DNA from 2 places in the Aquamicrobium sp. YD-1-mutant5 genome. Region 1 is predicted to be linked to the other one. Evidence: riboswitches for the same ligand, from Rfam matches in the RefSeq annotation. Region 1 holds a riboswitch; the other holds the start of a gene.
What was found. Region 1 has a riboswitch for S-adenosylmethionine ahead of AC5XE7_RS09405 (O-succinylhomoserine sulfhydrylase). Riboswitches for the same ligand answer to the same signal wherever they lie in the genome.
Positions count from the first base shown of each region.

Region 2: another riboswitch for S-adenosylmethionine. It lies ahead of metA (homoserine O-acetyltransferase MetA); the one in region 1 lies ahead of AC5XE7_RS09405 (O-succinylhomoserine sulfhydrylase).

Region 1 is NZ_JCAKKP010000004.1:363,536-371,219, forward strand. Features, by position in the region: gene AC5XE7_RS09385 (YMGG-like glycine zipper-containing protein) at 1-312, opposite strand, end outside; gene AC5XE7_RS09390 (FepA family TonB-dependent siderophore receptor) at 489-2,741, opposite strand; gene AC5XE7_RS09395 (ABC transporter substrate-binding protein) at 3,142-3,918, opposite strand; gene AC5XE7_RS09400 (2'-deoxycytidine 5'-triphosphate deaminase) at 4,039-5,133, opposite strand; SAM riboswitch at 5,225-5,302, shown strand; gene AC5XE7_RS09405 (O-succinylhomoserine sulfhydrylase) at 5,359-6,558, shown strand; gene apaG (Co2+/Mg2+ efflux facilitator ApaG/CorD) at 6,644-7,036, shown strand; gene AC5XE7_RS09415 (Hsp33 family molecular chaperone) at 7,163-7,684, opposite strand, start outside.
Region 2 is NZ_JCAKKP010000003.1:512,460-520,143, forward strand. Features, by position in the region: gene AC5XE7_RS06915 (prephenate/arogenate dehydrogenase family protein) at 1-493, opposite strand, end outside; gene AC5XE7_RS06920 (pyridoxal phosphate-dependent aminotransferase) at 498-1,607, opposite strand; SAM riboswitch at 1,792-1,870, shown strand; gene metA (homoserine O-acetyltransferase MetA) at 1,924-2,844, shown strand; gene AC5XE7_RS06930 (MFS transporter) at 3,029-4,210, shown strand; gene AC5XE7_RS06935 (DUF3309 family protein) at 4,233-4,391, opposite strand; gene leuB (3-isopropylmalate dehydrogenase) at 4,580-5,683, opposite strand; gene AC5XE7_RS06945 (VOC family protein) at 5,783-6,133, opposite strand; gene AC5XE7_RS06950 (Ivy family c-type lysozyme inhibitor) at 6,136-6,978, opposite strand; gene leuD (3-isopropylmalate dehydratase small subunit) at 7,276-7,684, opposite strand, start outside.

The DNA.
Region 1 (7,684 bases):
CCCGCGATAGTAGCGGTCGTCGCATTCGGCGACATAGACGCGTCCGTCAGGTGCCTGATAACGGCACATCTGGCGATCGCCCGGCTGCGGGCCGCCCGAGGTTGCCACAACAGCGCCCAGAAGCGCACCGGCGCCGGCGCCGATCAGCGTGCTCTTGGTGTCGCGGCCGATGGCCTGGCCGACAAGCGCGCCACCCGCGCCGCCGAGTGCCGCGCCCGTGGTTGCACGCTGCTGCTGCGGCGTCTGCGAGCAACCGGCAAGGCCGATCGTCAGCGCCACGGCGCCCATGGCCGCGAATTTCATGATGTTCATGTTTTCCATCTCCTTGTCTGCCAAGCCATGACTTAGAATGCATATCCAAGATGAACGCAACCTGACCATGGCGGGTTCCGCTTCGTTGGTTTTTCTCCGTGCATGGATGGTACAGAGCAGAAAACGGCACCCGCGCGCTGCGCGAGTGCCTTTTCCATCAGGGGCAGGATTGCTTCTCAGAAGCTGCCCGAAAGCGACAGGAAGTAAGCACGGCCGGGTTCGTTAAACGTGTTGGCGCCCTCACCGGTGCGGAAAAGGCGTTCATCGAACACATTGTTGACGCCTGCCGCCACTTTCAGATTGTCGTTAAGACGGAAGTCGAGACTGGCATTGACGATCGTATAAGCTTTACGCGCGCTCAGGTCGTCTCCCCCACGGGGCTGGCCGCTGGTGGAGTTCCAGGTCAGCGGCTTGATCTTGCCATAGTGGGTGGCGGAAACCGTGAATCCCAGTTCCTCCGTCGCCTGATAGTTCAGCGCCGTGTTGATGGTGTACTCAGGCACCAGAGACAGCGGTTGGCCGTTCGAATCCTTGGACTCGATCATCTTCGTGGCGTTGGTGGTCCATGTCAGCTTGTCAAAAACAGGAACGGCAAGGTTCGCCTCCAGGCCGGCGATCGTGGCCGGTCCGCCATTCTCCCAGCGATAGAGGCGGCTGCCTTCCGTGGGGCGATCCGGATACTGGAACCAGACAGGTTCGTAGCCGGTGATGATCTTGTTCTTGTAGTCGTTGTGGAAATAGGTGATGCCCGCATTCCAGCCGGCGTCGTCGGTATAGTTGATGCCGATCTCTTTGTTGACGCTGACTTCCGCGTCCAGATCGGGATTGCCGATGATGTAGCACTGCATGCGATAATAAGGAGCACGGCAGCCGTTGCCACGGCTCGTATAGACGTAGTTCGGATTGAGCTGGAACAGGTTGGGAGCCTTGAAAGCCCGGGCGATGCCGGCCTTCAGGGTGATTTCCGGCGTGAAGTTGTACGAGGCATTGAGGCTGGGGCTCCAGTTCAGGCCGAACTTGTCGTGATAGTCAAGACGCAGCCCCGGCGTGAGAATGAAGGCATCGGTGATCATGATGTTGTCTTCGGCGTAGAGGCCAAACATATGCGCCGATGATTTCGGATCACGATCCGCCGGGTTGCCGGGAATGCCGAAATCGATGCCGTTGCCGATCGTCTGCGTGATCGAAATCGGATCGTCCATCATCTCGCCACGGTAGTCGACGCCGAGGGTGAGTTTCTGGTCGAAGTGGAACGAGAGCGGGATGTTGAACTCGCTCTTGGCATAGATGTTGTCGAGTGTTGCGGTACCCCATGTCGGGCCGTCTCCACCGGTCGAGATGGTGCCTTCACCCGCGCCGGCAAGGCCCTCCCTCAGGCGTCTGTTGACGGTATGCTCCCACTGGATCGAGCTTTCGGAAGTGCCGAAATCATACTGCCCGTAATGGGTTGCCGCGAGGGTCGAGCGGGTCATGCGGTTGGTCTCATCACCCCGGCGCCCCAGCTCTTTAATGATCTCGTTGGCGGTGCCGCCATACTGCGTGTCCCCCGCAAACTGGTTGCTCTGGCGGCTCCATGTCGCCTCGAAATCCAGTCGGTGAGATTCATTGATCTCCCAGGACAGGAGACCCTTCAGGTCCTTGTTGATGACGCCTTCACGGCCGGCGGGCGCAGTGGTGCCGGCGTCTTCCTCACCATTGATGTCGAGCTTGTCAGGGTCCTGTTTTCCGACGCCGGCAAAGAAGCGGTAGGACAGGAAATCGTTGATGGGGCCGGAAGCCAGCAGGTTGGCGCGCTTGCTGCCGCCTTCATCCGAATGCTCGGGAACGTTGAAATAGGTATTGACGCTGTAGGTCGCCTTGTCCGGCCGTTTGGTGATGATGTTGATCACGCCGCCCGACGAGCCCGAGCCGTAGCGTGCCGCAGCCGGTCCGCGGATAACCTCGATACGCTCGATTGCCTCGGCCGGCACCCAGTTGGAATCGCCGCGTGTATCGCGCTCGCCATTCATGCTGTAGCGCACGGAATTGCGCGACAGGACCGGCTTGCCGTCGATCAGGATCAGGGTGTTCTCCGGGCCCATGCCGCGAATGTCGATCTGGCGGTTGTTGCCACGCACGCCTGTGGCGGAATTGCCGGTCAGATTGATGCCGGGCATCTTGCGCACGATTTCGGATATGTCATTGGTCGGCGGCGTCTTTGCGATGTCTTCCGACGAAATGTTGGAGACACCGGGTGCCTGCTTGAGCTGATCCTTCGCCGAAAGCACCACAACCTCGTTGAGGACGATGGTTCCCGCCTGCTCCTGCCTGGACTTTTCCTCATCTTCCTTGGTTTTTGGGCTTGTCGTCTGCGCGTGTGCAGAAAAAAGGCTGATAGACATCAGAAGGCCGATGGCCGTCGCTGTCCGGTAGGCTCGATGGAAATTCATAGTGATTGTCCCTCACTTCGCTGTCAGCCAATACGCACCACCGGACCCGTGAGGGCCTTCCTTGTGGCTCGTCTTGCGACTGGCTGAAGCGGAGGGCGATGTGTATCGACCCGTGCAATGCCTGTGCGGCTGAACCGGATCAGTTCCGGTCAACGTGCATCCGGCGCATATCCTGCAGGCGCTTGGCGCTTGCCTGGAGACCCCCTTTTAGCTGTCTCTCCCGGGTGGAAGGCGAACAGCCGCCGAAACATGACTCAATGAGTCATGTTTCGTATAGAGGCGCTGCTCTCATGACGGAAGGGCATTTCCATGAGCCGGAAAAATATCCGGTCATACGTGGCAAAAAGGCCGCAGTAATGTACTGCGGCCTTTGTTCGGAGCAGTCAGACCGTTCCGGCTATCAATAGATGTCGAAGTCGAAATACTTGGCCTGAACCTTCTTGTAGGTGCCGTCCGCCACGATGGCGTCGATGGCGGCGTTGAGCTTTTCGCGCAGCTCATTGTCGCCCTTGCGGATGGCAATGCCGGTTTCCAGCTCAGTTCCTTCCACGTCGCCGATCAGCTTGCAGCAGGAGCCGTCATCGGAGTTTTTCAGCCAGTCGACCATGACGAACTTGTCGGAGACGACCGCATCGAGCCGGCCGTTGAGCAAATCCTGCACAGCCTCTTCCTGTGTCGGGTAGAGTTTTACGTCGGCGCCGGCCTTGGCGTAGTGATCCTGCGCATAGATTGCCTGCGTGGTCGCGGCCTGTGCGCCCACGGTCTTGCCGGAAAGCGCCTCCGGCGTGGTCCCGGCGATGTCGCTGTCCTTGGGTGCTGCGACGGCCAGCGGCGTCACATAGTATTTGTTGGTGAAGTCGACCTGTTCCTTGCGCTCATCGGTAATCGACATGGAGGCGACGATGGCGTCGAACTTGCCGGCCTGAAGGGCGGGAATGATGCCATCCCAGTCCTGTACGACGAATTCGCACTCGGCCTTCATCTGCTCGCAGAGCGCCCTGGCGATATCGACGTCGAAGCCTTCGAGCTTGCCGTCGGCAGTCAGCGTGTTGAAGGGCGGGTAGGCGCCTTCGGTGCCGATCTTGATCTTGCCGCCCTCCTGTGCCGCTGCCTGCCCGGCAACAAGGGCGATCACGGCTGCCGTTGCAACGCCTGTGAGCCATCCGGAAATACGCATTGTGTACCTCTTCCCAAAAAATCTCAGGCCCCCTTTGGCCTGAATGCAGCCAAGCACAGCAATCGGCTTGTTACAAGCCGAAAGCTTTAAGACCAAAGCAGTTCTTCTCCTGACGAAACGTCAGGCTTTGCTGCGGAAATGCTTGGAAAGTTTCAGGCCCTGCGCCTGATAATTGGAGCCGAGATCTGTTCCATACAGCGCCTGGGGACGGCGCAGCATATGCTCGTAGACCAGCCGGCCGACGGTCTGGCCATGGTCGAGGATGAAAGGCACTTCATGGCTGCGCACTTCAAGCACGGCGCGGCTGCCGGTGCCGCCGGCGGCCGAATGGCCGAAGCCGGGATCGAAGAAGCCAGCGTAGTGCACGCGGAACTCGCCCACCAGCGGATCGAAGGGCGTCATTTCGGCCGCGTGGAGAGGCGGCACATGCACCGCTTCCCGGCTGACCAGTATGTAGAATTCGTCCGGATCGAGCACGAGGTCGGCCGCACCGCGATTGTAGAGCGGCTCCCAGAAATCGAGCACGTCATGGGCGGCGCGGCGGTCGACGTCGATGAGGCCCGTGTGGTGCTTGGCCCGGTAGCCGATCAGCCCGCTGGCGTCGCCCTTGAGGTCGATGGAGAGCGCGATGCCGCCGCCGGAAATGTTGGGCTGATCCGATGCCACGAGCGTCTCCTCACGATGCAGCGCGTGCAGCTCGTCTTCGGAAAGGAGCGCATTGCCGGTCCGGAAACGGATCTGCGACAGGCGCGAGCCGGTGCGGGCAACGATGGGGAAGGTGCGCGGGCTCACTTCCAGATAGAGCGGACCCTGATAGCCGGCGGCGATCTTGTCGAATTCGGCGCCATGATCGGTCATCACGCGGGTGAAGATGTCGAGCCGGCCGGTCGAGCTCTTCGGGTTTGCCGAGGCCGAGATATCGGCAGGCAGGGCCAGCCTTTCCAGAAGCGGAACAATGTAGACGCAACCCGTTTCCAGAACCGCGCCCGCCGTCAGGTCGATCTCGTGCAGTTGCAGGCGGTCGAGCTTGTCGGCGACGCTGTGGCCGGGGCCGGGCAGAAAGGAAGCGCGCACGCGCAGCGCCTTCTCACCAAGCCGCAGGTCGAGGCTGGCAGGCTGGATTTGGTCGGAATCGAGCGCGCGCGGCGTGCTCAGCGCGCCGCTTTCGAACAAAGCTGCGATGTCCTGATCGGGAAGAATGCCTGTCTGACGCACAATACGCTCCCGGCCGTGGAATGGGGCCAATGATCGAAAATGTCTTAAACATACGGCCAATTGACGCAAGACCGGGGGAGGTTTAAAGAAAGGCTTATCCCGTGGTGATTTGGCCGGTCGGCTTGCAGCCACGTTAAACAAGTCGCTAAAGGACCGTCGGGCTCATAGGCCGTCTGTACCGGTTGCGACTTTCGCGACCGGTTTTTTGTTGTTCGGAAGAGAGCCATGACATCAGACAAGACACGTAACTGGAGACCCCGTACCACCCTGGTGCATGGCTCGACCCTCAGGTCGCAGTTCGGCGAGATGTCAGAGGCGATCTTTCTCACGCAGGGCTATGTCTATGACACGGCCGAATCCGCCGAGGCCCGCTTCAAGGGCGAAGTGCCCGGCTTTATCTATTCGCGCTATGCCAACCCCACAGTCGACATGTTCGAAAAGCGCATGTGCCAGCTCGAAGGGGCGGAGGATGCCCGTGCGACCGCCTCGGGAATGGCCGCCGTCGCCACCGCGATCCTGTGCAGCCTGAAGGCGGGCGACCACATCGTTGCGGCGCGCGCCCTGTTCGGCTCCTGCCGCTGGGTGATCGATACGCTGGCGCCGCGCTACGGCATCGAGGCCACGCTGGTCGACGGCAAGGACATCGCCAACTGGGAACAGGCGGTGCGCCCCAACACGAAGCTGTTCTTCCTCGAAAGCCCGACCAATCCGACGCTGGAGGTCATCGACATTGCCGCCGTCGCGGCTCTGGCCAATTCCATCGGCGCGCGGCTTGTCGTCGACAACGTCTTCGCCACGCCCCTGCTTCAGCGCCCGCTGGACCTCGGCGCCCATGTCGTCGTCTATTCCGCCACCAAGCACATTGACGGGCAGGGCCGGTGTCTGGGCGGCATCATCCTGTCCGACAAGGAATGGATCGACGAAAACCTGCACGATTATTTCCGCCATACCGGGCCTTCGATGTCGCCCTTCAACGCCTGGACGCTGCTGAAGGGGCTGGAGACGCTGTCGGTGCGCGTCGACCAGCAGATGCGCTCCGCCGCCCGCATCGCCGATTTTCTGGCGCAGTCGCCACAGATCGAACGTGTCGTCTATCCCGGCCGCCCCGACCATCCGCAGGCCGATATCATCGCCCGGCAGATGTCGGGTGGCTCGACCCTGATCTGCCTCGACGTCAAGGGCGGCAAGGAAGCGGCCTTCGCCTTCCAGAATGCGCTGGATATCGTGCTGATCTCGAACAATCTGGGCGATGCCAAGAGCCTCATCACGCATCCGGCCACCACCACGCACAAGAACCTCAGCGACGAAGCCCGCGCCGAAGGCGGGATCGGGCCGGGAACGCTGCGCCTGTCGATCGGGCTGGAAGATACGGACGATCTGCTGGAGGACATCGGGCAGGCCTTGTCGCGCGCTGGCAAGGCTTGACCTGACGGTTTCGCAGGCCAATTCTCCGTATGGAATATCGCGCGCCGATGGGGAGGCGCGCGAAAGCTTCCGGGAGATGCGGATCATGTACAGCGCCACCACGCGCGACATCGAGGTACGGGTCAGGCCGTTCTATCTGGAGGAACGGTCGGACCCCTCTGGCGGCCGTTATGTGTGGGGCTATCGGGTAACGATCCGGAACCACTCGCCCGAGTTCGTGCAGCTCATGTCTCGCCATTGGCTCATAACCGACGGTGCGGGGCGTATCGAAGAGGTTCGCGGCGCCGGCGTCGTTGGCGATCAGCCGGAACTCAATCCCGGCGACAGCTACGAATATACATCCGGATGCCCGCTCACCACGCCGTCGGGGTTCATGGCGGGTACCTACACGATGCGCACGGCGCGGGGTGAAACCTTCGACGTCGTCATTCCACCTTTTTCGCTCGATCTCCCGGACGAACGCCGCACGGTCAACTGACGGATGGAAAAAGGGCGGAAGCCTTGCTTCCGCCCTTAAAGCGTGTCGCGATCTTTCAGATTTGTTTTTACACATGTCGCCCGAAACCGGTTCCCACTTTCGGGCGACATGCTTTAGCTGCGATCATCAGGGGCCGGCAGGCAGGAAGTCGGCCGGTTCGAAGTCATAGGCCTTCGAGCAGAACTGGCACTCGACACGGATGCGCCCGTCTTCGACGCTGTCCTGTATTTCCTCGGCGGTGAAGCCGCGCAGCATGCCCTCGATCCGCTCCTGCGAGCAGGAGCAGCGGTCGGCGACCGCCGCGCTCTCGAACACGCGCACGCCATGCTCGTGGAACAGCCGGTAGAGCAGGCGTTCCGCCCCGACGGTCGGGTCGATGAGTTCGGTGGGCTCCACCGTGGCAAGCAGCGCCAGAAGCTCCTGCCAGGCGTCGTCCTGCGGATGGTCGCCACCTTCGCTGTCATCGCCGTCGCCGCCGTTCAGGTCAGGCATGCGCATCCGTTCGGGCGCCTGCGGCAGGAACTGGGCGAACATGCCGCCCGCCCGCCAGCGCTCCTCGCCACCTGCGAACACCTGCCTCGCAACCGCCAGCCTGAGATCGGTCGGGATCTGCTCCGACTGGCGGAAATAGACGCGCGCCGCTTCTTC
Region 2 (7,684 bases), on a different contig from region 1:
CCGACAGCCTCTCCAGCGCCTCCGGATCGGTTCCCGGCAGCGGGGTGAAGATACACCATCGGTTGCGAAACAGGTCCGCAAAACCGGAGTCCGGACCGGAATCCTCGGTTCCCGCCAAGGGGTGGCCCGGGATGAAATGGACGCCGGCCGGCACATGCGGCTGCATCTGGGCGATGACGGAGAGCTTGGTAGAGCCGACATCGGTGAGGATGGCGCCGGGCTTCAGAGCCGGCGCGATCTGCTTCGCCACGGCTTCCGAAGCACCCACCGGCACGGAAACGATGACCAGATCGGCATCGCGCACGGCTTGCGCCGCATCGGTGGTGTAGCTGTCGCCGAGGCCGAGCTGTTCGGCGCGCTTCAGCGTCTCGGGACTGCGGGTGGAAATGGCCACATGGCCGGCGAGATGGTTCTGCCTGATCGCGCGGGCCAGCGACGAGCCTATGAGGCCGATGCCGACAAGGGCGACCTTCTCAAACATGGGTTCGGACATTTTCTCAACTTTTCAGGAATTCGGTCAGTGCGGCGACGACGCCGCGATTGGCTTCTTCGGTTCCGACTGTCATCCGCAGCGCGTTGGGAAAACCGTAGCCTGCAACGCGCCGCAGGATATACCCTCGCGCGGTCAGATACTCGTCGGCGGCCGAAGCCGAATGCCTGCCGTTCTCCGGAAAGTGGAAGAGAACGAAGTTGGTGACGCTGGGCGTTACCCTGAGTCCGAGCGCCGTCAGTTCACTGGTCAGCCAGGGCAGCCAGGTTTCATTGTGAGCAATGGACGTGTCGACATGCGCGCGGTCGCGCACCGCAGCCGTACCGGCCGCGATCGCCGTGGCGGTCACGTTGAAGGCATCGCGAATGCGCTCGACGGCCTCTATGATGTGCGTGGGCGCATACATCCAGCCGATGCGCGCGCCGCCGAGGCCGTAAGCCTTGGAGAAGGTGCGGGTCATGACCACGTTCTCCGCACCCGCCACCAGCTCGACGCCCGCCTCGTAATCATTGCGGCGCACATATTCGGCATAGGCCGCGTCGAGGATCAGCATGACATTCTTCGGCAGGCCGGCATGCAGGCGCCGCACCTCCTCGAAGGGAATGTAGGTGCCGGTCGGATTGGCGGGATTGGCGAGGAACACCATGCGCGTGTTCTCGGTGACGCCGGCAAGGATGGCATCGACATCGACACGCTCGTTGGTTTCAGGCGCGATGATCGGCGTTGCTCCCGCCGCCATGATGGCGATGCGGTAGGCGAGGAAGCCATATTGCGGATAGATCGCCTCGTCGCCCGGAGCCAGATAGACACGCGACAACAGCGCCAGCGCCTCATCGGAGCCGTTGAAGCACATGATGTTGGCCATGTTCAGGCCATGCGCCTCGGCGATCGCCTCACGCAGCCGCGTTGACGAACCGTCGGGGTAGAATTCCAGCCGGCCGGCCACTTCACGCGCGGCTTCGATCGCCTTTGGCGAGGCTCCCAGCGGGTTCTCATTGGCGGAAAGCTTGTGCAGCTTCACACCGGCAGGAGCAGCGCTTTTACCCGGCACATAAGCCTCGATGTCCAGAATACCGGCGCGGGGCTGGGGACGAGAGTTTTCATGTGCCGTGGTCATGATCAGAATCCGTTGAACGCCGGAACATTCCGGCAAGATGCTCGGAAATAACCGCCATGAAGAGCAATGTCGAGGGTGAAGGCTTGGCACAGGGCATCTCTGGCTTCGTCCGTCTCTGGCCCCTTACACCCTGTGGCCCCATGCACCTTGGCATTGACGCAGGCACAAGCCGGCCATAGATAGAAAACCGTTCCGTGGTGATTTGGCCGGTCGGCTTGCAGCCACGTTAAAGAAGTCGCTAAAAAGGCCGAGGCTGACGAGCACGTCGGGACCGGCCGCGATTTCGCCGCCGGTCTTTTTGTTTGGAGCTTGTGCAATGCCGATCAAGATTCCCGATCAGCTACCTGCCCGCGAAGTCCTCGTGCGCGAGGGTGTATCCGTTATGGACGAACGCACCGCGATGCGTCAGGACATTCGCCCGCTCCAGATCGGCCTGCTCAACCTGATGCCGAACAAGATCCGTACCGAAACGCAGTTCGCGCGCCTGATGGGCGCCACGCCCCTTCAGGTGGAACTGACGCTGGTGCGCGTCGGCAATCACAAGGCCAAGAACACGTCGGAAGAACATCTGATCTCCTTCTACCAGACATGGGACGAAGTGCGGCACCGGAAGTTCGACGGCTTCATCATCACCGGCGCGCCGATCGAGCTCCTGCCCTTCGAGGAGGTCAACTACTGGAAGGAGCTGGAGCAGATACTCAACTGGACGACCACCAACGTCCATTCGTCCTTCTTCATCTGCTGGGGCGCCATGGCCGCCGCCTGGCACTTCCACCGCATCCCGAAATACACGCTGGAGAAGAAGGCCTTCGGCGTCTACCGGCACCGCAACAATGCGCCGACCTCGCCCTATCTCGCCGGGTTTTCGGACGACTTCGCAGTGCCCGTGTCGCGCTGGACGGAAGTGCGCAGCGCCGACATTGCGCCATCCAGCGGGCTCGATCTTTTGATGGAATCGGACGTGACGGGTCCTTGTCTTCTGTCGGAACCGAAGGGCAACCGGCTCTATATGTTCAACCATATTGAATATGATTCGACGTCGTTGAAGGAGGAATACGACCGCGATGTCGCCGCCGGCACGGCAATCGATGTGCCGCATAACTACTATCCGGAAAACGATCCGGCGCGGCCGCCGCTCAACCGCTGGCGCTCCCATGCCCATCTGCTGTTCGGAAACTGGCTGAATCAGGTCTACCAGTCGACCTCCTTCGACCTCGACAAGATCGGCACGAGCTGAGGCCTGCTTGAACGGGAGCTACAGGTTCGCAGGGAAAGCATGGAATTCTGCCTCCCTGCCCGCTCATCTTCATTGGGCGCGCACATTGGTTGCGTACTGGCCCAAAACTCGTTCACGGTTGCGATTGGACGTGCAATATAAAACGATTTAAAAGGCGCTGACCACATCGTTGCAGGCAGCTACAATGACTGATCAGGGCCACAAGGACATCGCCGTGCGCGGCCGCTGGGCGGTTGCCGCCATGTTCTTCGTCAACGGCTTCATCACCGGAAGCTGGGCCCCGCAGATCCCCACGCTGCTCGTGCGTCTGGAGATCAGCAAATTCACCCTCGGCCTGCTGATCCTGCTGTTCGGCGCGGGTGCCGTGGTTGCCATGTCATGGTGCGGCCATTTCATTGCCCGGTACGGATCCGGCGTCACGCTTAAGCGCATTTCAGTCGGCACGAGCTTCGGCCTGCTTCTGGTTGCCGTGGCGCCGGACGTAACCCTTGCCGCCGTCGCCATGGTGATCTTTGGCGGCCTGATCGGGGCGATGGACGTGGCCATGAACACCAATGCCGTGGTGGTCGAGCGCCGGCTCGGCCGCGCCATTATGTCGTCCTCGCATGGTTTCTGGAGCCTTGGCGGCTTCGTGGGCGGCGGCCTTGGCGGCATGGGTATCCTGACCTTCGGCCATCTCGCCCATGCGGTCATCATCACGATCGTGGCGCTTGCGGGCGTTTCGCTGGCCATGCGTCACGTCGTTACCGAAAACAGGCCGGCAGCCGCGCAGGAGCGCCCACGCTTCACCCTGCCACGCAATCCCCTCATCTATCTGATCGGCGTGATGGCGCTGTTTTCCATGACCCCGGAGGGCGCCGTGCTCGACTGGGCAGCCATTTATCTTCAGCAGGAGCTTGGCGCCGATCTCGCCACGGCCAGCCTCGCATTCGCCGCCTTTTCCGGCGTCATGGCCTGCATGCGCTTTGCCGGCGATACGGTTCGCAATCGTTTCGGCGCGGTGACCACGCTGCGCGCCTGCGCGCTGCTGGCCTGCGCCGGGATGCTGGGTGCCGGGCTCTCGCCCCTGCCCTGGATAGCCATCGCCTGCTTCGCCCTGTGCGGAGTGGGCATCGCCAACATGGTGCCGATCGCCTTTTCCGCCGCCGGCAACCAGCAGGGAATTCCCTCCGGTATCGGCATGAGCGTTGTGACTACCATGGGCTATTGCGGCATTCTGGTCGCGCCCTCCGCCATCGGCTTCATTGCCGAGCATATCGGCTTCGGCCCGGTTTTTATCGGGCTGTCGGCCTTGCTGTTCATCGTCTTCCTGATGTCGGGACTGGCCCACCGTGCGGACTACACGACAGACCATCCCGGCGAATAAACGGGGTCAGCGCTGGGCGGGATCAGACCCGGCCCAGCAGCACCAGTATCAGCAGGATGACGAGCACGACGCCGACAATGCCCGACGGGCCATAACCCCAGTTGCGCGAATGAGGCCAGCTGGGAATGGCGCCGATCAGGATCAGCACCAGAACGATGATGAGAAGGGTCGTAAGAGGCATGGTCGGAACTCTCCCGCCTTGTGATTGTCTCATTTCACAATGCGCGAGCCGCCGCCGTGTTCCCTTGTTTCCGAAACGACGAGCCCTGTAACGAAAAACCCCTCGGTCCCGGCTGGTGCCGCGAACCGAGGGGTTGCAATTCCCTGAAGGCCGCTCTCACGCAGCCTTTTTGCCCTGAAAGGCCGATGTCAGCCGGCGCGATACTGCGCCACGATGGCATCGCCCATTTCGGCGGTGCTGACCTTCTTCATGCCTTCCGACATGATGTCGCCGGTGCGGTAGCCTGCGTCCAGAACCGCCGAGATCGCCTTCTCCAGACGGTCGGCTTCCGCGACCATGTTGAAGGAGTAGCGCAGGCACATGGCGAAGGAGGCGATCATGGCGATCGGATTGGCGATGCCCTTTCCGGCGATGTCAGGCGCCGAACCGTGCACCGGCTCGTAGAGCGCCTTGCGCTTGCCGGTCTTCGCGTCCGGCGCGCCGAGCGAGGCGGAGGGCAGCATGCCGAGCGAGCCGGTCAGCATTGCGGCCACGTCCGAGAGCATGTCGCCGAACAGGTTGTCAGTGACGATGACGTCGAACTGCTTTGGCCAGCGCACGAGCTGCATGCCGCCGGCGTCGGCCAGCATGTGGTCGAGCTTCACGTCGCTGAACTTCGCCTTGTGCGTGGCGGTGACGACCTCGTTCCACAGCACGCCAGACTTCATGACGTTGCGCTTTTCCATCGAGGTTACGTGGTGGTTGCGGGTGCGGGCCAGCTCGAAGGCGACGCCTGCGATGCGCTCGATCTCGAAGGTGTCGTAGATCTGCGTGTCGATGCCGCGCTTCTGGCCGTTGCCGAGATCGATGATCTGCTTGGGCTCGCCGAAATAGACGCCGCCGGTCAGCTCGCGCACGATGAGGATGTCGAGGCCTTCGACCACATCCTGCTTGAGCGAGGAGGAAGCAGCCAGCGCCGGATAGCAGATGGCCGGGCGCAGATTGGCGAACAGTTCGAGGTCCTTGCGCAGGCGCAGCAGGCCGGCCTCGGGGCGCACCTCGTAAGGCACGTCATCCCACTTCGGACCGCCGACCGCGCCGAACAGAACGGCATCAGCGGCCAGCGCCTTTTCCATGTCGGCCTCGGAAATCGCCTGTCCGTGCGCGTCGTAGGCCGAGCCGCCAACCAGACCTTCTTCGGTCTCGAAACCGGCGCCGTTCTCGTTCATGACGGCGATGAGTTTCTTCACCTCCGTCATCGCCTCGGGACCGATGCCGTCACCTGGGAGGAGGAAGAGTTTTTTCGAAGCCATGCGTATTTCCCCGGGGAATTTTTGAACCGCAGCTTTGCTAGCCGCGCCGGCGCGCTTGCGCAAGACGAAAGCGGCAAAGCACGGCGCCCGGAATGCCAGTTACAGGTGCGAGAGAATGTTGACCAGCCTGCCGAAGGGGTCTCGCACGTAGAAACGGCGCACGCCCCACGGCTCGTCGGCGGGACCGTATTCGATCGCAAATCCCGCTGCCTTCATGCCAACGAGCGCTGCTTCGACATCATCCACCTCGATGGAGAGATCGGGCACCGGCGTGCCGGAGCCGCCCTCTGCGGCAAAGGAAATCTGCACCGGCATCTGTTCGGTCGAACCCCATGTGGCGATCCAGCCATGATCCATGAGAAGGTCGAGACCGAGCACATCGCCATAAAAGCGCTTCGCCGCCGCAAGGTCTGCGGCGGCAATGTTGGCGATGATGCGCCTGACCTTCATGGCTATTCGCTCTTTGCCAGCGCCTTTTCCATGGTCTGGCGCAGATCGGCCGGCCACGTCCCCGCTTCCGGCCATGTTTCCGGAGACTTGCCGTCGGTCTGGCGAGCCAGATAGAGCTTCTGGCTGGCAGCATCGACGGCCATGAAACCATCGTAGGTGCCGCAGGCATGCGGAATGCAGCCATCGCCGTAGACCAGGCCCGAGGCGGTCTTTTCCGGCTCCGCGCTGACCATGAGGCTAGTTGCAACTTCTTCAAGCCTGTCGCCCAGAAGCTCCTTTGCCTGCGCATAGACGGCCTCGTTCTGGAATGCCTCGAGCATGCTGCCGAGTCTTTCCGGATTGAAATCTTTCCACGTCGTTCCGGCTTCGGGCGCATAGACGAGTTCGCCTGCGGTCGTAAAACCATCCTGCGGGGTCCAGCGCTTGACCACGCCGGAAGTGCCCGGCATCAGCCATGGAACGAAATAGATCCAGTCACTGGCGACTGCCGTCACCGGCGCGCCGCAATCCTCCTCGCCGATGCTGGCGCGCTGAATGGCGTCGTTGTCGCCCTTCCACACCAGGACCTTGGCCGGGCCACAGGCATTGCCGCCGTCGCCGACATCGAACAGCGCGACCTCGGTGTCTCCAAGCCTGGCGATCTGGTCGAAATAGATCACATAGGCGCTGGCCAGCCCCTTGTCGCCGAAGGACAGGGTCTTTTCGCCATACTCTTCCTTCTGGGTGATGGTGAGAGCGCCGCCTGCGAAGGCAATGGATTGCGGCTTCTCCGTCTCGGCGAATGCACTTGCGCAAAGGCCAAGACCGAGGAGAGCCGCGAGCGACGGACGGAATATCAGTTTCATGATTGCGAAACTCCGGTTGCGCACTGGACGCTGCCTGATCGGAACGACCGAATCGGGGTGGCAGGAGCATGCAAAACTAGAGCATTTTGCAGTCAAGTGGAATCACTTGACGTCGCATAAATGCGGCTAAAACAAATAGATAGAGCGACAGCCCGGATTTATCCGGGCATCCGTCGCTCCAGGAAGCTGGCGCCGCAGTGTCCACATCACCGGGCGGCGAATTTCAATCCCCTGACAAAAACGGGATGCAAACCTTGCGGCGCGCATCCCGTCGACTGGCCGGATTGGCCCAGACTGTCAGGCCCAGGGGCGTGTTTCGGCGTTCTTCTGCTCGAAGGTGCTGATGGAGCTTGCCTTCTCCATCGTCAGGCCGATGTCGTCGAGGCCATTGAGCATGCAATGACGCCGGAAATCGTCGAGATCGAAGCTGATCACGCCACCGTCCGGCCCGCGGATTTCCTTGGTTTCGAGATCGATCGACAGCGTGGCATTGGCACCGCGCGAGGCGTCGTCCATCAGCTTGTCGAGATCTTCCTGGCTGACCGTGATCGGCAGAACGCCGTTCTTGAAGCAGTTGTTGTAGAAAATATCGGCGAACGAGGTGGAGATGACGCAGCGGATGCCGAAGTCGAGCAGAGCCCACGGCGCGTGCTCGCGGCTCGATCCACAGCCGAAATTGTCGCCGGCGACAAGGATCTGGGCGTTG